One region of the Alteribacillus bidgolensis genome, then DNA from elsewhere that is predicted to be linked to it. Evidence: predicted binding sites of a transcription regulator. Region 1 holds the regulator's gene; the other holds the start of a gene.

Region 1 (11,944 bases):
GCTTATGAGTGAATTAAAAGCAAATGCGATACCTTCTATAACTGTATTCAATAAAAGTGATCTCATTAAAGAACCAGCTGCTTTACCTAGTTCTGAGCGGCCGTCCATCTTTATTTCTGCTTTCAGTGATGAAGATACTGAAGAACTCCTTACGTTAATGGAAGAAACGTTAAAACAACAAATGGACTATTATCACGTAAAAATTCCGACAAAAGATGGAAAAAGCTTATCCGAACTTCAAAGATATACACTAATTAAAGAAGAAGAGTTATTGGAAGAGGAAAACAGTTTTAATTGCAAAGGTTACGTGCTCCCAGATCATCCAATTAACGGCACAATAAAAAAATATGAAGCATACATGTAGAAAGTTGGGAATAAAAAATGGTTTCACCTTGGCATAATAAGGGAGAATTACAAAATCTAATGAATCAAGCAGAAGCCAAAATACAATCTAAAATACGTGAAGCAGAATTAGCAGCTGATTGGAATCAAGCAAGACTCTTAAATATTTTTCAAGAGGAAGGTGTATCATCGTTTCATTTTAATCCATCCACGGGGTATGGATATGACGATACAGGCCGTGAAACGCTTGATCGCATATATGCAAAAGTATTTGGAACTGAATCGGCTATCGTTAGACATCAATTTATATCAGGCACGCATGCGATCAATGCAGCGTTATTCGGCATACTAAGACCTGGAGACAGACTGCTGTATGCAGGAATGCCTTATGACACGCTGCAAACTGCCATCGGCCTTACTGACAACAAAACCGGCTCGATGGTAGAGTATGGCATAATTTGTGATGTTGCGCCTTTAAATAAAGATGGATATCCAAATAGTGAAGCCATACGGGAAAATATGACATCGAAAACAAAGGTCATTGCCCTGCAGCGATCAAAAGGGTATGCCTCCCGTCCCTCTATCCCTATGGACAAAATGAAACAAATAATTACTGAAATTAAACAATCTCACCCTCATGTCATTGTATTTGTTGATAATTGTTACGGTGAATTTGTGGAAACGACTGAACCTGGACATGTTGGAGCAGATTTAATAGCTGGATCTCTCATAAAAAACCCAGGAGGCGGGCTCGTACGAACAGGCGGATATATTGCAGGGAAGAATCAATATGTAGAACAAGCCGCTTCTAGATTTGCTGCTCCAGGAATCGGTCTAGAAGGCGGAGCAACGTTAAACAGCCTTCTCGAAATGTATCAGGGGTTATTTATGGCTCCACACGTTGTTAGTGAAGCGTTAAAAGGGGCTTTTTTCACAGCCGCTCTTCTTGAAGAAGCGGGCCTGCAAACTTTTCCGTCTTCAACAGAAGAAAGAACGGATCTTATTCAAGCAGTGACATTTGAGGATAAACAAAGGATGGTTCGTTTTTGTCAGGCTGTTCAGGAAGCTTCTCCAGTCGATTCTAAGGTTGTACCAGAGCCATCAAATATGCCAGGTTATGAAGATGAAGTTATTATGGCAGCTGGGGCTTTTATACAAGGTTCTAGTATCGAATTGTCTGCTGATGGACCGCTGCGGCCCCCTTATACAGCTTATATCCAAGGAGGTCTGACCTTTTCTCATGTGAAATATGCTGTTTCGCATGCATTAAATGTGTTGATCGAAGAGAAGTTGATTCCTCCGTTTCATTCCTATACGGAAAAATAGGTGAAAAGACATCTGACATTACTGAAAAAATTAATGTAAAAAAAGCTAACATGTACTTGACTAAAAACCTAACATCGTGTAGGATGAAAATAACTTCTTAAGGGAAGGAGGCAGCCAAATGGGTGATCATATCCGGCGGAATATGCCTTTATTTCCTATTAGCATAGTGAAGAAGCTGACAGAACTATCCGCTAGGCAAATTAGGTATTATGAAGAACATGGTCTTGTTTATCCTGCAAGAACTGAAGGCAATCAACGATTATTTTCATTTAATGACGTAGATAGGCTGTTAGAAATTAAAACTCTCATTGAACGCGGAGTGAATTTATCAGGAATTAAAGAAATTTTTGAACTGCGTGCCCAAAATGAAGAGGAAAAACCGAAGCCTGTTCTTAAAAATACAGAAAGTATGAGTGATAAAGAACTGCGTCGACACTTAAAAAATGAAGTATTGGTTGCAGGAAAGCAGGGAAGAACTTCAATGATCCAAGGACAATTGTCCAGATTTTTTCATTGATCAGGTGATTTCCTTTTGTCCATCATGACAGAAGATTTCATACTATTATTTATTGAAACGAAAGAGAGGAGACACACCAAATGGCCAACAAGTATTCAAGAGAAGATATCACAAGAATGGCTGAAGAAGAAAACGTAAAATTTATTCGACTTCAATTTACAGACCTTCAAGGTATTATTAAAAACGTAGAAATTCCAGTGGATCAACTATCAAAAGCTTTGGATAACAAAATGATGTTTGACGGTTCTTCCATAGAAGGGTTCGTTAGAATTGAAGAATCTGATATGTACTTATATCCTGATCTAAATACATGGGTAGTATTCCCTTGGACTCCTGAAAAAGGGAAAGTAGCACGCCTTATTTGCGACATATATGAACCTGGTGAAGTAGGTGGAGAACCAAAACCATTTTCCGGCGACCCGCGTGGTATTTTGAAACGCGTATTAAAAGAAGCGGAAGAAATGGGCTTCACTGCTTTCAATATTGGACCAGAACCAGAATTCTTCCTCTTCAAAAATGATGAAAAAGGCGAACCTACAATGGAACTTAATGATAAAGGCGGGTACTTTGACCTTGCCCCTACAGATTTAGGTGAAAACTGCCGCCGCGATATCGTACTTGAGCTTGAAGATATGGGATTTGAAATTGAAGCTTCTCACCATGAAGTTGCTCCTGGACAGCATGAAATTGACTTTGAATATGCTGATGCAATTACTACTTGCGACAATATTCAAACCTTTAAGCTTGTAGTAAAAACCATTGCAAGAAAGCATGGTTTGCATGCGACATTTATGCCTAAACCATTGTTTGGGGTGAATGGTTCCGGGATGCACTGTAATATGTCCTTGTTTAAAGGCAAAGAGAACACTTTCTTAGATGAAAGCACAGACTCTCAACTAAGTGAAACAGCAATGCAGTTTTTAGGCGGTATTCTTGAGCACGCTCAAGCATTCACTGCATTGACTAACCCTATCGTTAACTCTTATAAGCGTCTTGTACCAGGATTTGAAGCTCCTGTATATGTAGCTTGGTCGCTTAGAAATAGAAGTCCACTTGTTCGTATTCCTAACTCTAGAGGACTTAGCACACGTGTAGAAGTAAGAAGCCCAGACCCAGCTGCTAACCCATACCTTGCTATTGCTTCAATGCTTGCTGCAGGTCTTGACGGTATTAAGAAAAAACTCAAGGCGCCTGAGCCAACCGATCGTAATATTTATGTCATGAGCAAAGAAGAGCGTGAAGAAGAAGGCATTAAAGATCTTCCAGCTGACCTTAAACAAGCGTTGGACAGTCTCTTAAACGACGAAGTTCTTGTTAATGCGATCGGACCTCATGCTATTGAACATTTTGCAGAAGCAAAAGAAATCGAATGGGATATGTTCCGCTCTCAAGTACACCCTTGGGAAAGAGAACAATTTCTCTCCACATACTAAAATTAATTTTTAACCCCTTGATGACGTATCATCAAGGGGTTTTTACACGTTTGGTATAGGCAACAGGGAGACGTCTGCACACTTTATGGGGGATAACATATATTAACCATTGCCTAGTCGTTGTAAGAAGGAGTAATTACATTGAATATACGTTTGCGTTCTGTAGACCCCGCACTGTACCATTTTGCCCAATCTGAACGTTTTAAGCTTTTTAAAACAGCATCGGCAAACATTTTGAATGTAAAGCACCTAAACTCGGTTCTATCATATGTATATGAAGGACTTCCAAATCGTTACGGGGCAGCGCCACCACATAACGCTGCTGATGGATATACAGCAGAACCTCTTTTCATCAACCGATCACTGCTCGATTTGCTCCAAGAAGGGGGATATATTTTTTATACGAGGCACGGAGAAGCAACCGTAGGAGAAGATCAACCGAATTTCCTTTTCGAAAATTGTTTTACTCAAAGAAATCTCTCTGAGGCAGGAAGAAGACAAGCTGTTTTATACGGAGAAGTAATTCGCACGTTACGTATTCCTATTGAGTATCCAATTATAACTGCTCCTTTTTGCCGAACGAGAGAAACTGCTGAATTGGCTTTTGGCAAAAGCAATCTCGTAGAGGACCCTTTTTGGATTAATATTTATAGACTGGGAAGTCATATGAGTGCCATAAAACAGGAAAGAATTTTAAACTCCCTACATTCATTTCTAGAAATACCGCCTGCTCCGAGAAAAAATAAGGTCGTTGTCGCTCACAGTTTTCCCCCAGGCGTAGGGTTAGGTCAGATTCCTAACATGGGAACAGTAGTTGTAAAACCATTTGGACAGGGAAACGGCTATGAAATTGCAGGTTATCTAACTTTAGGACAATGGATGAGTTGGATGGAATAAATATGAAGGAGAAATGAATAGAAACGAAAAGGTTCATTTTAAAAATGCAGCGATAAACGATTCAAGGTAAAGGACATGTGCGTTTTTAGCAGAAGTTCTTTTCCTTTTTCATTAGTGGTCTTTTATATAGCGACAAGCCGCGTTTTTCTACTCTTAGACCAACATCCAATTATTAATAATTTATTTCTGAAAAGGTTATACAACTGTCTAAACAAATCTAAAGAGAGATCATAAATTATTAAAGAGGACACGTCAGGGGAGGGATATTAATGGGATACGGTTATAAAGACAGTTTTGCGTTGATTGTAGTATTATTTATACTGCTAATCATCGTAGGAACTGCATTTGTTAAATACTAATCACCGCTTCGAACGTGGGGTGATTTGTCAATAGTGCAGTAAAATGAGAGGCCAAAAATAACCCGGCTAATGTTTCATAACATTGATGGCCGGGTTGTTTCATGTAAAATATGGACAATTAATGCAGCGTTCGAAATACACCCGTAACTTTCCCCAGAATAGTACAATTGTCTAAAATAATTGGTTCCAACGCAGCATTCTCTGGCTGCAGACGAATAAAATTTTCTTCTTTGTAAAAGCGTTTTACTGTAGCTTCAAGTTCTTCTGTCATTGCTACAATAATATCTCCATTATCTGCGGTCTGCTGTTGTCTAACAATGACGAGATCGCCATCATAAATACCAGCTTCGATCATACTGTCCCCTTGAATAGTTAAGATGAATACTTTTTCATCTGAGACCATACGCTCTGGTAAGGGGATATACTCTTCAATATTTTCTACAGCAGTAATTGGATCCCCCGCTGTAACTTTACCTAATACAGGAACATAAACAGCATTGCTTTCTGAAATGTGCGGCTGCACGTCTTCTAGTTCTAATACTTCAATCGCTCTTGGCTTGGTTGGGTCACGCCGAATCAACCCTTTATTTTCAAGCCTGGAGAGATGACCGTGCACCGTTGAACTGGATGCGAGGCCAACAGCTTCACCGATTTCACGTACGGAAGGAGGATAACCTTTTTGCCGGACTTCATCTTTTATATAATCTAAAATTTGCTGCTGGCGTTTCGATAATTTTGGCATCGGTTCAGCACCTCTATTTCTAATATTTTCATGTGTTAAGTATAGCATGGAAAACATATGTACGCAAACATTCGTTCTAATTATCACTTGACGGGAACAAAGGTTCCCTTTATACTGAATCATAATAAGAACATACATTCTCATGAGTCGGAGGGAAAGTAATGTATACCAAAATGAAACAGTTAAGCAGTCAGGAATGGGCCATTTTAATTCTTTTTATTATTTCTATCATTTCACTCGTATTAACTGTTCAATTAACTTCGTATGAAGAAGATAAAGACGTGTATGTAAATACGCTGGATGAAGAGAAAGAAGATGTGCTAACCTATACGTGGGTGGATGAGTGAAAAAGGAAAATAAATATGAGCTAATGAAAAGGTGAGGGAATTATTGAAAAGCTGCATAATATATTGCCGGGTAAGTACAAATAAAGAAACACAGAAATCATCATTAAAAAGGCAACAAGAAGAACTCATTCATTTATCAGAAAAAAAGGGATTTTACCTCTCAAAAATTATTGCAGAGGAAGCTAGCGGGTATTCGATTGAAAGGGATGGCCTGCTTGAAGTTCTGGATCTTTTATCTGCAAAAGAAGCTGATGTTTTATGTATACAGGATGATACTAGATTAGGACGAGGAAATGCCAAAGTGGCCATGCTTCATCAATTATTTAAACTAAATATCCCTATATATACGGTGAAAGACGAAGGAGTACTTCAGTTGTCTGAAACTGATAACATGTTGATGGATATATTGTCTATGGTAGAAGAACATCAAAGAAAATTACATAATTTAAAGATTAAAAGAGGAATGAAACAAGCAGTAGCCAGTGGATATAAGCCTGAAAAAAATTTATCTGACCGCAGGCAGGGCGGAAGGAAAAAGAAAGATGCACCAATTGAAGAAATTGTTCGGCTTAGAAAATTAGAACTGACATTTTATGATATTGCAGCAACATTGCGTGGATTTGGTTATGATGTTTCAAAGGCTACTGTACACAGAAGGTACAAAGAACACATGGAGAAAATAGCTAATAATTCGGAGTAATTCCTTTGTTGCTTGGAAAATTTTGAATTTGAGTGTTATGGAGCGCCTCTCATCAAGTACAATAGCTGTTGCAAATCATAAATAGATCATTTACATTAAAAGACAAGTTAAAAAAGCGGAACATTAGGGAGGTTTTCATACATTTATGCTTTCTCAAGAGAAGATTGCACGTATTAATGAACTAGCTAACCGTTCTAAAACTACGGGTTTAACGGAGCAGGAAGAAAAAGAACAGAAAATGCTGCGGCAAGAATATTTATCTAAATTCCGTTCCTCCTTTAAAAGCCAGCTGCAATCCGTAAAAGTTGTGGATCCGAATGGTAAAGATGTTACTCCCGATCAATTAGTTAAAACGAAAAGAAATAACTTGAACTATCGTCAGTAGTTTCATATACAGATAAAAAGTGCCTGATGGTTAACGCACCATCAGGCTTTTTATATATTACTGTGAAAATCGGATACAATTCTAATTATGATCTAAAATGGCAATATGCTTAAAATTTATCAGCAGTCGTTTTCAGGTACTTTATTTTAAAAAACAAATTGTTTGAAGGTCGTTTATCGATAATACTTGACATCAGCCTTGTACTATTAAGATAGAACGTTTATGATTAAATACGTAGGTAATAATACATATTGAATTTTGGGAAAGGAAGGGAATGACATGGCAGCTAAGAGTGTGGAAGAATTAGCCATTAACACTATCCGTACACTATCTATTGACAGTATTGAAAAGGCCAGTTCCGGTCACCCGGGATTACCGATGGGCGCTGCTCCTATGGCCTATACATTGTGGAGTAAATTTATGAAACATAATCCGGGCAATCCTGACTGGTTTGATCGTGATCGATTTGTATTATCAGCAGGGCATGGTTCTATGCTTTTATACAGTCTCCTTCATTTAAGCGGATATGATTTATCACTGGATGAATTAAAAAACTTTAGACAATGGGACAGCAAGACCCCAGGACATCCTGAATACGGAGATACACCTGGTGTAGAAGCTACAACAGGACCGCTTGGACAAGGATTGGCGATGGCCACAGGAATGGCAATGGCAGAACGTCATTTAGCTGCTGTATATAATAAAGAAGATATTAACGTAGTAGATCATAACACTTACGTTTTATGCGGTGATGGAGACTTGATGGAAGGGGTTTCATCTGAATCTGCATCATTAGCTGGCCATTTGAAGTTAGGAAAGTTAATTGTACTTTATGATTCAAATGATATTTCTCTTGATGGAGATCTGCATCAATCTTTCTCCGAAGATGTAATGAAACGTTATGAAGCTTATGGCTGGCACACGATTCTTGTAAAAGATGGAAATGATCTTGAAGCAATCGAAAGCGCTATCGAAGAAGCGAAAAACTCGGATCGTCCATCTCTTATTGAAGTAAAAACAGAGATTGGATTTGGCTCTCCGAACAAAGGCGGGACAAATGCAGCCCACGGTGCTCCGTTAGGTGAAGATGAAGTAACACTTGCTAAAGGGACGTACAAATGGAATTTTGAAGAAGAATTTCATGTACCTGCTGAAGTAACAGAACATTTTGCTGAAGGCAAAGCAGAAGGTGCACGAAAAGAACAAGAATGGAACGACAAGGTAGAAACATATAAAGAAAAATATCCTGAACTGGCTGAACAATTTATACGTGCCATAAAAGGAGACCTTCCGGCGGACTGGGAAAAAGAACTGCCTGTATACAATGACGAAAAACTTGCTACAAGAGCAGCTTCCGGAGAAGCACTACAAAAAATATCAAAAGCGGTTCCTTCTTTGTTTGGCGGTTCAGCTGACCTTGCTTCTTCTAATAAAACGTTAATTAAAGAAGAATCAGACTTCAGCCGTGATAATTATAAAGGGAGAAATGTATGGTTTGGAGTGCGTGAGTTTGCGATGGCTGCGGCCGGAAACGGTTTAAAACTTCATGGAGGCGTCCATCCTTACGTTTCCACCTTTCTCGTATTTTCGGATTACTTGCGCCCGGCTCTTCGCCTGAGTGCTCTCATGAAACTGCCGCTAACTTATGTGTTCACTCACGACAGCATTGCTGTTGGGGAAGACGGCCCAACTCATGAGCCTATTGAGCAAACATCTTCTTTAAGAGCAATTCCTAATGTAAATGTTATTCGTCCGGCTGACGGAAATGAAACAACGGCTGCATGGAAAGCTGCTCTTCAAAGTGAAAATACTCCAACCGCACTTGTGTTAACTCGACAAGGCCTCCCAACACTTCCAGGTACTGTTGATAAAGCAGAAGAAGGAGTGCAAAAAGGAGCATATGTTCTTTCAGAATCTTCCAAGCGTCCGGATATACTTCTTCTCGCTACAGGTTCTGAAGTATCACTTGCCGTTGAAGCAAAAGGTGAGCTGGAAAAGGATGGAATAAAAGCAAATGTTATAAGTATGCCAAATTGGAAAGCTTTTGATGAACAAGACACAGCCTATCAAGAAGAAATTCTTCCACAAGGTGTTCCTGCTCTTGCATTAGAAATGGGAGCTTCCCACGGATGGCATAAGTATGTAGGGTATAATGGGGTTGTTTTAGGCATTGATCGATTTGGTGCCTCTGCCCCTGGAGATAAAATTGTACAGGAATACGGGTTTACAGTAGAAAATGCTGTAGCTAAAGCAAAATCTTTGTTGGATTCAAAATAATTCTGGCGCCTCGAAAAAGAGTAATCAAATAAATTGCTCTTTTTTCGGGGTTTTTCTATTTTTTTAGGTATAAAGATATAAATGTTATTCTTTTACCTCTAACTATGTTCTCAATTTTTTATTCGACAAAATCAGTATTAATTATTTTCAGAAAATGACAGGACTTTTACTTATGATGAGGTATTATATAATAAAAGCAGTGAAGGGGGAGAAATCATGACAACCCGGTTTCAAATGGTCATTATTACAAAAGAAGTAGCGATGCAATATTATCAATCTGAAAACAAGTTGTTTCGTTTGTTTCTTGATTATGAGCGTGCATACGAGTGGGCTCGTCCTGTTTTAGAAAAACAAATACGTTATATTACGGAGGCCATCTTACCTGCTCACTGGAATGACTCCCTGTCATGTCAACTGCACAACATTGGGTATAAAGAAGAGAAAGCCGAAACAGGTTATTTATATTTTTCAGAAAAGTCAAAAAGTAAATTGTTTGTTGATGACAGATTTGTGCATTTTACTCACTCTGGTTCTCCTAAAGTCGAATGGGAAGTCTTTGACTGTTTAAAAAGTTTGTCCCCGTATGTATTTGCTGTCAATTTTGAAAAAGAAACGTACGGCTGGTTAAAACCATTAAAAGTGTTTTCCGTTTTATAATGTTTTTGTAAAGCTTGGTCTCTAATTTTGCTCTTTTTTGTTGTATTGAAATTCCGTATTTTCAGCCGCCTTTATAAAGAAATTTTCTTCACCTCTTTTAATGGCACAGGGGATACGTTATAATTATATAGGTTAAACGTGGCAATTATTACAGAATATTTGTTTTAATGGCTTTAGAAGGAGGAAATTAGAGGATGGACTGGCTTTGGTTTGTACTCGTCGGTGTGCTTTGTCTATTGGCGGGTGCTGCATTAGGATTTTTTATTGCTCGAAAAACAATGATGAACTATTTGAAGAAAAACCCGCCAATCAACGAGCAAATGCTTCGGGTAATGATGATGCAAATGGGACAAAACCCTTCTCAAAAGAAAATAAATCAGATGATGAAAGCAATGCAGAAGCAACAAGATAAAAAGTAATCAAGAGGCTGTTTCAAAAGGAACTGTGGACGTTTAGAGTTTCACATGCCATTTTGAAGCAGTCTTTTGTTTTGGAAAAAATCATTAATGATTCAATTCCGAAATCAAAGGCTTAAACCTGTTTGCATGAATTCTCTCACTCGTTGTATGATAGTAGTAATGTTTTTTTAATGAGCGTCCCTGTAATCACAGCATATGATATCAAGCAGGGAGGGGAGTTGGAAAGAATGAATACCATGTTAATAATTACCACCTTCGGCGCAGCAATGATGGCAGCAATAGCCATTTTTATTCGAATGAAAGCAATAAAAAGGCCGGCAACAGCAAAAAAAATAATTTTACCGCCATTGTTTATGTCTACTGGATTTTTAATGTTTTTATATGAACCAACCCATATTACGATATCACAAACCATAGAAGCTTTATCGGTTGGTCTTGTATTTTCATTGCTCTTAATAAAAACGTCTAGTTTTGAAATTAGAGAACAACATATCTATATGAAACGTTCTAAAGCTTTTGTCTTTATTTTATTTGGTTTATTAATTGCACGAATCATTTTTAAACTACTGATTGGTGATGCTATAAACATAGAAGAATTAGGAGCAATGTTTTTTATCCTTGCATATGGCATGATTATTCCATGGCGGATATTTATGCTTATTGCCTATAAAAAAATGGAAAGACAAATGCGGTTGGAAGAAAAAAACACAGCTGTAGCATTTAGGTCATAATATTTTTCAAAAAGAAACAGGCTGTCTGCCTAATTACACGCAGACAGCCCTCTTTTTTTAGGCGGCTTATTTTCACTTCTCCTCCTTTACTAGGAAGCTTTTAGCTTGTTTTACGAAAATAAATGTTCATAAGGAGAAACATCTATATCCTTTTCATTTAGTTTTTTTCGTAAAAATTTGTGATCTCTTTTGGGGGTAGCGATTATGTAACCACGGATTAAAAGATCCTCATCAATTTGGTTTACGTCTTCTTGTAACGCTAGTTCCCCGATCTTTCCGGCAATTTTTTCTCTGGCTGTATCCCTGAACAATTCCGGGACAGGTTCTACCAACTCTTCTAGCAGATCCTTTTTTTCCTGCGGCCATAAATGAATGGTTCTTTCGAGGTAGTAATCCTGCCAGTCTAAAATAGATTTTCCGTCTTCTTTTGGAAATCTTTTTAAAAACTTTCGAAACATAAAATAACCGCCGATAAACATAACGACAGTAAGAAAAACGGACCAGAAAACAATAAACCACATAAATATATCGGAAGGCATCCGATTCACCTCATTTGCTGAATCTAAACGATATTTTATCACAGAAATCACAAAAAAGCAGGGGAAGACATAGATTTCATATCTTTCGCAATATCAAAATGAAGGCGGATTTGGTATACTTCCAATGGAAGGAGAGGAAAACATGTGGTTAGAAATTAGCAGCTTTATTATTCATTGGCTGATGGCCCTGGCCTTTTTTATGCTGATTCCCTTACCCTTTTTCTTAAAAGGGATGGAAGGAGAGAACCTCCTATTCATTAAGAAACTGTACCG
Region 2 (11,944 bases), 810 kb from region 1:
GTATCCATGCCAGAACTAGGCGGTTTAGGAGAAATCGTTACTTCATCAATGTCTTTCATCCAGTGCTGCCAAATCGTACCTTGTGTTTCTACAGCGGTTTTTATTCCTTTTTCTTGCAGCATTTTAACGACTTCACCCAATCCGCTGTGAAGAGCTGGATTTCCGCCTGAAATCGTAACATGGTTAAAAGCAGCACCGCCAATGGTTTCGAGCTTTTCAATAATCTCATCAACGTTTAACAGCTCCGCTTGTTGCGAACCATCCCACGTAAAAGCCGAATCGCACCATGAACAGCGGTAATCACAGCCGCCGGTCCGAATAAACATTGTTTTTTGTCCGATAACCATTCCTTCTCCTTGAATAGTCGGCCCGAAAATTTCTAATACAGGGACTTTTTTCATGATGAAAAATCCCCTTTCTTCGGGCGGTACACCACATAGCTTGTCGGTGTTTCCCGCACAAGCACCTGAAGGCAGCACGGTTTGTTGTCACATTGATCTAACTCGCGCTGCACAAGCTGCCAAATCGTCCTTGCCACTACTTCTGTAGTAGGAAACGTATCTGCTGAATTTGTTTGAGACTCGCCAAATTCGTGGTAATCGTTTAATAAGGAATGGTCAAACCGCTTATGAACAATGTCTTTTAACAATTTAAAGTCGATTAAAAAGCCAGTGTCATTCAATTCGTCTCCCGCGATGGTCAGATTAATGACATACGTATGTCCATGAATATTTGTGCATTTGCCTGCAGCACTTGCAGGGATAAAATGCGCTGCTGCCAAATGCATATCCTTATTCAATTCATATCGGTATTCATGCTGTACTTGCGGGTAAAATTGATGAAGCATTATTCTTCCCGTTCCTTTTCTTTAATATATTGTTCATAACCAGCCTGGCGCAGCCTGCATGCTGGACATTCTCCGCAGCCGTCCCCTGGGACGCCGTTGTAGCAGGTTAATGTCTTTTCTTTAACATAGGAAAGTCTGCCAAGTTTATCAGCAAGCTCCCATGTTTCTTTTTTATCGAGCCACATTAACGGGGTGTGCAGTACAAAGTCTTTATCCAGCGCTAGGTTTAAAGAAACATTCAGTGATTTGACAAACACATCGCGGCAATCGGGGTAACCGCTGTAATCTGTTTCGCAAACCCCGGTAACAATGTGTTTTGCCCCTTTTTGAGACGCATAGATCGTTGCAAAGGAGAAAAATAACAGATTTCTTCCCTCCACAAAGGTATTTGGCAATTCTCCATCTTGGCCGTCCTGAACCTTTATATCATCTCTTGTTAATGCGTTTGGAGCAAGCTGATTTAATAACGACATATCCATCACTTTATGCTCTATACCATGCTCTTCTGTAATAGATTTCGCCACCTTTAACTCTTCACGATGGCGCTGGCCGTAATCGAAGGTGACAGCACTGACCTCTTCAAATCGTTCAAGCGCCCAAAACAAGCAGGTGGTACTATCCTGGCCGCCGCTAAATACGACTACTGCCTTTTCATTAGCAAAACTCAAGGCCAATCCCTCTTTCTTATCCATGTGCCTGCTTGAAGACACAACTTTTAATATATTTATATAGCCATAAGACATTGTCTGTCTTCAGCTGAACAATTATTTGTTGACAACATTCCCATTATAACATTTTCAGCTGTATTTAGCTTTTTAAAACTTCCTTGCTTAAAGAAAGCACTATTCACATAATAAATGATTTCCTAATGAAAAGGCTCGATTCTATGATGAACCGAACCCTTTACGTCTTATAGATCGTATATATAAAGTTCTAACAATTTTTTCGGCCTAGAGTAATAATAACCTTGAAGGTAGTGACATTGCAATAATTGCAGCTCACCGAACCTGTGATTCTTCTTCTATGCGTTCTGCTATCACTTTCCCAGCCGATCGGAAAAACCAATCCACAAAAACCCAAATACCAAATAAATTCCAAAGCTTCATAATTTTATTTGAAAGCAGCTGTACACGTTTGCGTTTTGTATCCGAATTTCCCCTCTATCTTCCCATAAAGAGTACAGCATCGCTATTTATTATTTCCGTTGCTTTGTTTCTTTTTAAGAAGTTACTATTAGCGCTCCCTGAATAAAGAAGAAAAAAAGAGTAATTTGAAGAAAATTAAAGAAAATACCGGTTTTTATCCGTTTCCACAGGAAATGTTTCCGTTTTCCTCTTTATATTTAGATTTTGCTAAAAAATGTATGGGAGAGGATAATGAAGACATAATGAATAGAAAGAAGGAATACAAATGAAGAAATTCTTTGAGGATTTTCTTGAAAATAAGTTTGCGCGTTCACAAAAAGAAGCTGCGCGTGTCATTAAAGAGTATCAAGCCGGAAAAGGGCATATCGACCACTTTTTCTTAAAATAAAACGAATGGAAGGTATCTTTTAAGTGTTATTCACTTAGAGGATGCCTTCTTTTTTTATACTTTGGGGATATTTGACTTTGTTGAAGGTTCAAAGTATATTGCCGTTCGGACTTGGTGGTAAGCTGAGTTTTTCTAATAAAACTGTTTTAAAACAAGCCGATTCACGGTAAGCTTCAGTACCAGCAGCCGCCTCACTCATTAACCCATTTCACCTGAAAACTCTGCTAAGTGTCAAAAGTCAAAAAATTAATGCATAAAATCAGGCTTTCTTCTGCTGCCGACTGGTTCTTTTACGGAACGGCGATGTGTTTTCATACAACATTGGAAGAGCCGCCTCCCATGCTTTTGAGACAGCTCCTTGGCGGCTTTGTTTTTGAAGTTATTTTTCACTTGTTTCTTCATCGAGGTAAACTTGGCTTCCAACTGCTTTTCGCTGTCCTTGATATTTTCCTTGGTATGGCACCGCTGCTTTTTTATCCATAAATGCGAATACGAGCTGAGCTATTCGGCGCCCGGCTTTTAACCGGATAGGCAGGCGATTAGCGTTATAAAGTTCAAGGGTGATTTCCCCTTCAAAGCCGGGGTCGACCCAGCCGGCATTTTGTATAAACAGCCCCATCCGGCCGATAGAACTTCTTCCTTCCACAAATGCAGTCACTTGATCTGGAAGTCGGATATATTCTTTCGTGGTAGCAAGCAAGAAAGAATGAGGCGGAATGATGACTTCTTCACTTTCAAACTCTACGTATTTTGCCGGTTCATCTAGAGCAATGGATTCAATCGCATTTTCATCAATTTTTAAAAAATGAGTGCCCAGTCTTATATCTACGGATGCTGGCTGGATTTGATGTTCCTTGATGGGATCGATCTGCAGCTCCTCTTGGTCTATCATGGTTTTGATTGTTTGGTCCGATAAAATCAACAGTATTGCCTCCTGGTCTCTCGTTAAATTCTTTTTCTCTTATTTAGTATATATAATTGCACAAGCTTACGCTAGAGAAGGATAAGATTGTGGTTCATTTTTTTATGGATGAATCGTTCATCCTGTTTCCATTCTAGTCTCCTCTCTACATTTTTTAGAATGTTTTTCCTTCATGTATTTCTCGGAAGCTTAATCCTACTGGCTGATCCAACCGTTTTCGAATCGTCAAATAATGCATAAACGTAAGAATAATAATGCCTGTGTTCATTCCTATAATGACCCCATCCATTTGCAGCTGCGGCATGGAGCCAAGTACATACATGAGTATAAATGAAACCGTCGTCGACCAGATAGAATGTAGAAATGCATCCTTTACGAGTCCAAGACCAATAAGAAAGGCTTGCATCGGTATGACAAAAAAATGAAAGAAAAAGTAAGGAGCCAAAAGCTGCAAGTAAACCGCTGCAGGCGACTTTTCAAAAAACAGGCTCGTCAATTCGCTTGAGAAAAAATAAAAAATCCAAACAGCCGGAACAGCATAGACAAACGTTCCCGCCATAATTTTATTTAACAGGGCGCTTAACGAAGAAACGTGTTTTTTGGCATATGCTTCAGAAACAGTCGGAATAAGAATAATCAGTAATGAATGAGCAATGAAAGCTGGGAAAAACCCAATCGTAAACGCAACCCCTGCCAGCTTTCCATATTGCACAGTAGCCTGTTCTTCTACCACTCCTGCGTTCATAAGGGCTGCTTTTATCAAAAACGGCTTGACCGCAAAGGAAGCAGCATGAAAGATTCGAAGTCCTGTTGTCGGCAGGGAAACAGCCAAAAGTGTGTGTAAGACAGATGTTTTTTTCATAGGCTCGGAAGGTGTTTTTTTCAACCTTTTCATTTCTCTTAAAAATAATACAAACAAGTATAAAAACACCACGATTTCGGTACCTATCAGAGTGCACAAGCTTAATAGTATTGCAGTATCCGCTTCAAAATGGAATAATTGGAATACTGCTATTAAAAGGACTAGTTGGACTGCTCTTCTTAAAAAATTAGCTACCGCAATTTTCCCCATATGCTGCGTTCCCATAAAATAACCTCTAGCAATCGATGACAACGCGATGACAGGAATAAGAATCAATAATAAGTATGGCAATGCTGTGTGATACTGATCAAAGACCGGAATCAGAGGAAATACAATAAAGGCCGCTGCCAAACATGCAACCATAAAAGTACCCGTAAAACGTATCGTATGGTAAAGCAAACTTCTATGGTATGTCTCTTCCTTTTCTGCTACTGCTTTTGAAATCGATATGGGCAGCTCCATACTCGCTATCACAACTAAAAATACTATCGTTGGAAGAATGGACATATACAAACCGAGTCCTTTTTCTCCCAGTTCACGGGCTAACACCATATTAATCAAGAATTCCAAACATTCTCCTAAAAATGCCGCCACAATAAGCAAGAATGTCCCGACAACAAACGTATTTTTCATATGGCCTCCCCTTCTCTCCACAACTCTTTTATTTATATGAGACAAGTTGCAGAAGTATTTATCCTGACGAAGCCTGTATGAGAAAAACTTGGCTGTGATGTCTAACGTGTACTTTCTTAACCTTAAAATTAGAAAAACTTGGCTTGTCACCAAGTCAATGATCTCTACAAAAAATGACCCCGGCCCAATACCGAGGTCACTTACTAGCAGCTTAGCGCTTTTTATTAAACTGTCCATTTTAAGGGGTACAGTTCACTTTCAACCAGGCTGACGGTGTTTCTTTTTCTATTTCACTTTAAAGTCCAACTCAATTTCATATCCTTGCTCAGAGATTACTTTGCCAAATTTGTATTCTCCAATTAAGGCATTATATTGACTTGTTAATGCTTGAAAACTTTCCGGGTCTTTCTGATCTAATGCTTTGTCAATCATGCGCTGCAGCCGCTCCTTATTAAAGGAATAAACAGCGTATTCCATGGTCATTTGGGCATATAGCGATTGAAGCACCTGTCTTGATGGTCTTCTGCCATGCTTTGCCGACTTTATTTTTTTCATAAAATGCTGTTCATGAGTAGGATGTAACATTTTCGTCGAACCCCCTATCCTTTCACCGGACTTTACCGGTATTTGGCTTTCTGTCCTGTCCTTGGCGGGCGACGCGCGCATGAAGTACTGGCCCGGGCTCAAGCATGTATTTATTTACTGACTACATACCCGCATGGCGCTTCCTCTAAACGCTTTTTGCTTACATCTTTCTATTGAAGTTTCATTCTTGATGTCTGCTTCCTGTCTCGTGTTCATAGAAAAATGATCAGTTTTTTCTAATACTTGCAAAACTTTTTCCTGTTATAAGACATGGAAGGTGTCTTAGAAGATTGAGCTGGACAACAGAGGCGGCTGGGAACAAATGAATTATGCCTTTGATTTAGCTTCTGCTTTTGAATCCATTACAGTAAACGTTGCAGCGTGTTATTGCATATATATGTGCTGGCTGTGTTAGAAATGCGGGCTATTATACAATTCTTTATTAATTATTTAATTCGATCCAGACAACGGAAATTCCTTCACAGATTTGTAACCTCCATTATCTTCCTATGCCCTATCCTGAATATTCTTTCCTCATGAGTTCTTTTATGACCGCAGAAGCCACCAAAGCTATCACTCTTTTATGATTGTTTTTATAGCTGCTCTGCACCCCTTTGTTCCCTTCGGAGAGCTTACAATCTTTACGTTTTACATTTTCATTTTTCAAATCTTTCTATCTCCACGTCTTTTCACGAGCTGTTCGGTGGTTTTATCTCTGCTTCTTTCCAATCCCGAACGACTCAAACCCCGAGCACAGAATGTTTATCTCCACGTCGCGACTTCCTCTTTTAAAAAAAGCGCGGCTTTATTTTTATTTAGGACGCATCTGTTTTTATTTTTGTATGCGCTTTCTTATATTATAACCTATGTTGCTGCTCTATTTAAATAACTGATCTCAGCTTTTTTTCTTTAAATGAAAATATTAGCGGAAAAAAACTCCACTTGTATAATAAAACGAGCTTTCGTTATAATAAAAATACAAACAAACGTTCGCAAAAATGAAAAGAGGGGTACTCGTGCAAATTAAAGAAGAAGAACATATTATGATTCATTATTTTATTTTGCTTCCTCTTGTAAAAAAAGTCCTTGAAAAAGACTTTCAACTCTTTGAAAGTGGAGCGTTTAAAGTGAAAGGTCCCTATTTGGACATGATACAGGAGGCATTACGTATGCTGCACAAAGACATGCGCCATATCAAACAATACATGCATCAAAACCGTATTCGTGTAACCTTCCAAGAAAATGACGGTATGTTTTCCCGCTACAGTTATGTGTGCAGAGGGTATGAAGGATCAAGCAGTTATTTAAATGCAAATTTAAAGCGTCAAACCCGCCATTGTATGGAAGCCTATTTTCTTAAAACCTCCCCGCTTCAATCCGACTCCGTCCTTCACTAACAAGATGTAACAAAATCGATAATTGACAAACAATAATCACGGAGAGTACATTACAATAAGAAAACGTAAGCGCCCTTGTTTTTAAAGACGTTCGGCTAAGTTCCTCACGTGCTGTGAGAACGCCGAACTGGCTTGCACAGGATGGACTGACTTTTGCGGTAGGAACACGATGTTCTCGATTTTAGCAAACGTACCTTAAACCGCCGCGGGCCTCCGAGAGGCTGGGCGCTGCAGCTAGACATCAAAGCGCAACATTTTATACTTTCTTATCTTATAAGAAAAGTACAGGCGCCCTATGATATATGGCGTTGGGGCTGTGTATATATCCATGCATAGGAAGTGGTGTTTTTGATGGCAAGTGTCCATCGCAAAAACGCCTGCGCATTTACAGCAGCCAAAATTATGTTTACCAGGGATCAGAAGGGAGACAAACAAGGCCATGAAGAAACAATTTGCTGTTATTGGACTAGGACGATTCGGTATCAGCGTCAGCACTGAACTGTATAAGCTGGGCCATGATGTACTTGCCATTGACATCAATGAATCCAAAGTAAACGAGATAGTAAATGATTCTACCCATAGTGCCGTTGGTGACGGAACAGATGAAAAAACCATGCGCAGTCTCGGTATCACCAATTTTGATCATGTCATTGTAGCCATCGGAGATGATATTCAGGCCAGCACTCTTTGCACATTGCTATTAAAAGAAATGGGAATCGATTCTGTCTGGGTTAAAGCACAAAACTACTATCATCACAAAGTTCTCGACAAAATTGGGGCGGATAAAATTATCCATCCAGAACATGATATGGGTAACAGAATCGCACAGCACCTTGTTTCAGAAAAGGTTATTGACTATATCGAACTCTCTGACGATTTTTCTATCGTGGAAATAGCAGCACCACGCTCCATGGATAACCATACACTGATGGACCTAAATATTAGAGCACAGTTTGGAATAACCATTTTAGGAATTAAAAGAGGAAAAGATATCAATATTTCCCCGATGGCGGACGACAAAATATTTGAAAACGATGTTTTAATTGTCATAGGACATAAAAACGACTTAAAACGCTTTGAAGATAGTAATTAATAAAAAAAAGCGCAAGCGCCCTTATCAGCCTCGACAGGTAAATGTTCTCCAGGCAATAAAGGGCTCTTTGCCTTTAATGACTGGAGGTTATTTAACCCCGAGAGGCTGGGCGCTGCAGCTAGACATCAAAGCGCAACATTTTATACTTTCTTATCTTATTAGAAAAGCTTGGCTTACCGCTAAGTCCGAATGGCGGAAGTCGAGTTTTGCTTATACTTTGATCCTTAACAAAGTTAAACTTTCCTAAAGTATTAGAAAAACTCGGTTTGCCGCCAAGTCCTTATAGCCCTATACTTTACTACTTTAATAAAATTAAACATCCTTAAAGTATAAAAAGTCAAAAAATGCGTTTCAAGAAAGCCGGCTTAAGGGTAAAGGCAATCAGCTATACTATTGATGTAGGAGTGACATACTTGGGAACAGACAACTATACATATACTACTAAAAAACCTGGAACTGTCTTTATTATATCCGCTATATTTGTATTCTTATTTGTGCTCTGGGGATTTATACGGCCGAATCATTTAGCCAGCATTGCTGCAACATCACTGAATTTCACCATTGAAACCTTCGGCTGGTTTTACATGATGGTTGCTGCGTTTTTTGTAACTTTTATTATATTTTTAGCGCTAAGTCCGTATGGAAAGCTTCGTCTTGGAAAGCCAGAAGACCGTCCGGAATATTCCTTTTATGCCTGGCTTGGCATGTTGTTTTCCGCGGGGATAGGCGTCGGCTTTGTGTTTTGGGGAGTAGCTGAACCAGTCCTCTATTATGTCGATACACCACTCGGCCGAGATGTGGAAACGCAAGCTGAAGCAGCACAGTTAGGGCTGGATTACGGAATTTTTCATTGGGCTCTTCATCCGTGGGCCATCTTTTCTTTAGTTGCCCTGGCACTTGGTTATGTTCAGTTCCGAAAAGACCAGCCCGCTCTAATCAGTTCGGCGTTTTATCCTTTATTTGGGGATAAGGTGCGCGGAAAAATTGGGCAGAGCATCGATATACTTGCCGTATTAGCTACCTCTACAGGGGTTGCTACTACATTTGGACTAAGCGCCATGCAAATAAGTGGAGGCCTCTCCTACCTGACAGGGATGCCTAATAATGCCGCCACACAGCTGATTATTATTGGAATCGTATCCGTGCTGTTTATGATTTCTGCTGCTTCTGGGCTCGACAAAGGCATCCGTTACCTGAGTATCGTGAATTTAACCGTTGCAGGCCTGCTTCTTATTTTTGTGATCTTTCTCGGCCCTACCATCTATTTATTAGAAAGCGTAACCACTTCGCTTGGCGCGTATATTTCCAATTTTGTTCCGATGAGTTTAACGATGACTCCGTTTACCGACAGCACTTGGATTGGGACAAATACCATTTTTTATTGGGCTTGGCATATATCCTGGGCTCCGTTTATGGGAATGTTTATTGCGAGAATTTCAAGAGGCCGCACAATTAGGGAGTTTATTGCCGGCGTTCTTTTAGTTCCGTCTTTACTCGCTGTTATTTGGTTCAGCGTCTTCGGCGGCTCAGCCTTAAACCTTGAAATGAACGGCATAGCTCCTATTGCTGATATTGTTAACGATACGGTAGAACTTGCATTGTTTGCGACTTTACAAGAATTTCCTTTAGCGGGATTAACAAATGGACTGGCATTAGTATTAATTTTAATTTTTTTCATTACGTCAGCAGACTCCGCTTCTTACACATTGGGCGCCATGACTTCAAAGGGAAGCCTTGATCCAACGCTGTTCACAAAAATTACTTGGGGACTCCTCATTGCAGGTACAGCCTCTGTGCTGCTATTGTCCAATGGACTTGAAGGGCTCCAAACCGCTTCTATTGTAGCAGCTCTACCGTTTTCCATTATCATGACCGTAATGGTATTCTCGATGTTTAAAATGTTTACGCAGGACTTAAGACAGGAAAAACAGCAAAAACGCCAGCATCAAATGAAAAAAATGAAAGAGGAAATTCTCGATGAATTAGAAGAAGAAATTGATGACTTTTCCAGAGATTCCATAAAGAACACAGACAGCGAAGACTCTTCGAAAAAATCAACCAATTAATTCAAACCGACTGACCGGTTCTCATTAAACGCCCAAAAAACCCTGTTGAGATGCCCCATCCCAACAGGGTTTTTTCGGGACTTAACAGCTGGACACTTCACCATACCCTGTTTCACCGCTAATAGTCATTCCATTACTCGTTCCTATTAAAATTTTTCTAAAGGTACAAAACCCGTTGGAAAATTAATCGTTTCCCAACAGGTTTAAAAAATATTGTTAAAAGTTTCTAAGTGCAGTGCTCCTAACTTGTTCTTAAACCATTGCAGCTATTGCTGTCTGTTTGTCAGGAAGAAAAGATAAGCTTTTGTCCACCTTGATAGGCGCTCCATCTTTTTTCCGTAAGCGAAATGATGACTTGATCTCCAGGGTGAAAAAATTCATCAGCCGGACTATGAATTGTCCACTTCTCCTCTCCTACTTGAACAGTATAATGAAGGTCTTTTCCTTGAAATTGTACGTTTTCCACATAACCTGATATCCCGTTTCCCTTTTTGCTAAGACTTAATTCTTCTGGCCGAACCGGCATGATATTTTTTTTCATAAAGTAAGGGGATATATCTTTTTTATCCCAAGCAACCATTTCGCTGCCATTAGGATGAAATTCTCCATTTTTCCAAAAGCCATGGACTAAATTGGCTTTTCCTACAAAGGATGCTACAAATTCGGTTTGTGGAAAACGATAAACAGTTTCCGGTTTCCCGATTTGTTCAATCGCCCCATCCTTCATCACAATAATTCGATCGGCCATGGCTAATGCCTCTCCTTGATCATGTGTCACATAAATAACTGTCGTTTGGGTGAGGCGATGGATCTTTTGAATTTCATTTCTCATCTCCAGCCGCAATTCAGCATCCAAACTGCTTAATGGTTCATCCATTAAGAGAAGTGTAGGTTTTGCAGCGATAGCCCGTGCCAGAGCAACCCTTTGTTTTTGTCCGCCAGATAATTCATGAGGCATTCGATCTTCATATCCACATAAGTTCACCATTTCCAGCACTTCTTTAATACGAGCTTCTTTATCGGCTTTTAGTTCTTTAGGTACAAACTTATGATGTTGGAGAGGAAAACGAACTTGTTCTTTAACTGTTAAATGAGGCCACAAGGCAAAAGATTGAAAAACCATCCCTATATTTCTTTTATCGGGTGGAGTTAAATGCGTAGGAGAAGCTACTTGCTCGTTGTTCATTTCTATATGCCCCTCACTAGGAGATTCAAAGCCTGCAAGTAATCGCAGAAGAGTTGTTTTCCCGCACCCAGAAGGACCTAGTATAGCAATGAATTCCCCTTCTTTCATTTCGGCTTCAATCGAAGAAATGGCAGTAGTGCTGCCGAATTTTTTAGTCACTCCAAGTATCTTTGTGCTCATACGTTTTTCACCTTCTTATTCCAAAGGTTTTGTAAACCAATCATTAAACCAATACCAATTAATAGCAAGAAAACAACGACGGAAGAAAACGCCGTAGAATGTGTTGTATAGCCTGCCTGTTCAAAATTAAAAATAACCAGCCCGATCGTTTCGCTGCCGGAAGACCAAAGCAACGAAGAAACCGTAAGTTCCGTTAGAGCCGTGAGAAATACTAAAAATGCTCCCCCCAAAACCCCCGGCAGAATGAGCGGTGTCATGATTTTCCTCCACTTGGTATATCCCTTTGCTCCAAAAATGTGAGATGCTTCTTCCATCGAACGGTCTACTTGCATAAAAGCCGTAACACTTCCTCTGACTTGCAAGATCATAAATCGGGTAACATAGGCAATGATTAAGATCCAAATACTTCCATAAATTCCTGGATTCCACCCAGGAAGGGGTTCCATCCAAGCAAAAATCATCGCAAGAGCTAAGACTACTCCTGGAAGAGCATAAGGAATGCTAATGACTACTTCTAAAAACCTCGTAAATGAAGAAGGCCTATTGATCCGTAAGTATGCGATTATGGTCCCTATTACTAGCGCAGTGACAGCCGTAATTAAAGCTAGAATTAAACTGTTGGCCAGGGAAGCTTGCACTT

Evidence for each region. The regulator LexA, encoded in region 1, represses DNA repair genes until DNA is damaged. The targets are predictions, from matches to a motif close to CGAACATATGTTCG.
Region 2: the regulator LexA is predicted to act here: its motif matches at 6,362-6,375, upstream of CEF16_RS09265 (YhjD family protein).

What each region holds. Positions count from the first base shown of each region.
Region 1 covers NZ_KZ614149.1:1,006,431-1,018,374, reverse strand. Annotated here, with positions in the region: gene hflX (GTPase HflX) at 1-364, shown strand, start outside; gene CEF16_RS05285 (methionine gamma-lyase family protein) at 424-1,668, shown strand; gene CEF16_RS05280 (MerR family transcriptional regulator) at 1,787-2,185, shown strand; gene glnA (type I glutamate--ammonia ligase) at 2,266-3,618, shown strand; gene CEF16_RS05270 (histidine phosphatase family protein) at 3,760-4,515, shown strand; gene CEF16_RS05265 (YjcZ family sporulation protein) at 4,785-4,874, shown strand; gene lexA (transcriptional repressor LexA) at 4,993-5,616, opposite strand; gene CEF16_RS05255 (hypothetical protein) at 5,778-5,963, shown strand; gene CEF16_RS05250 (YneB family resolvase-like protein) at 6,007-6,663, shown strand; gene CEF16_RS05245 (DUF896 domain-containing protein) at 6,809-7,048, shown strand; gene tkt (transketolase) at 7,328-9,325, shown strand; gene sirA (sporulation inhibitor of replication protein SirA) at 9,542-9,982, shown strand; gene CEF16_RS05230 (YneF family protein) at 10,177-10,401, shown strand; gene CEF16_RS05225 (CcdC family protein) at 10,629-11,132, shown strand; gene CEF16_RS05220 (DUF2621 domain-containing protein) at 11,243-11,671, opposite strand; gene CEF16_RS05215 (hypothetical protein) at 11,814-11,944, shown strand, end outside.
Region 2 covers NZ_KZ614149.1:1,820,653-1,832,596, forward strand. Annotated here, with positions in the region: gene queE (7-carboxy-7-deazaguanine synthase QueE) at 1-401, opposite strand, end outside; gene queD (6-carboxytetrahydropterin synthase QueD) at 398-847, opposite strand; gene queC (7-cyano-7-deazaguanine synthase QueC) at 847-1,539, opposite strand; gene CEF16_RS24850 (hypothetical protein) at 2,258-2,380, shown strand; gene dcd (dCTP deaminase) at 2,760-3,302, opposite strand; gene CEF16_RS09255 (polysaccharide biosynthesis protein) at 3,457-4,797, opposite strand; gene CEF16_RS09260 (IDEAL domain-containing protein) at 5,083-5,382, opposite strand; gene CEF16_RS09265 (YhjD family protein) at 6,399-6,779, shown strand; gene CEF16_RS09270 (potassium channel family protein) at 7,219-7,872, shown strand; gene CEF16_RS09280 (BCCT family transporter) at 8,286-9,938, shown strand; gene CEF16_RS09285 (ABC transporter ATP-binding protein) at 10,222-11,304, opposite strand; gene CEF16_RS09290 (ABC transporter permease) at 11,301-11,944, opposite strand, start outside.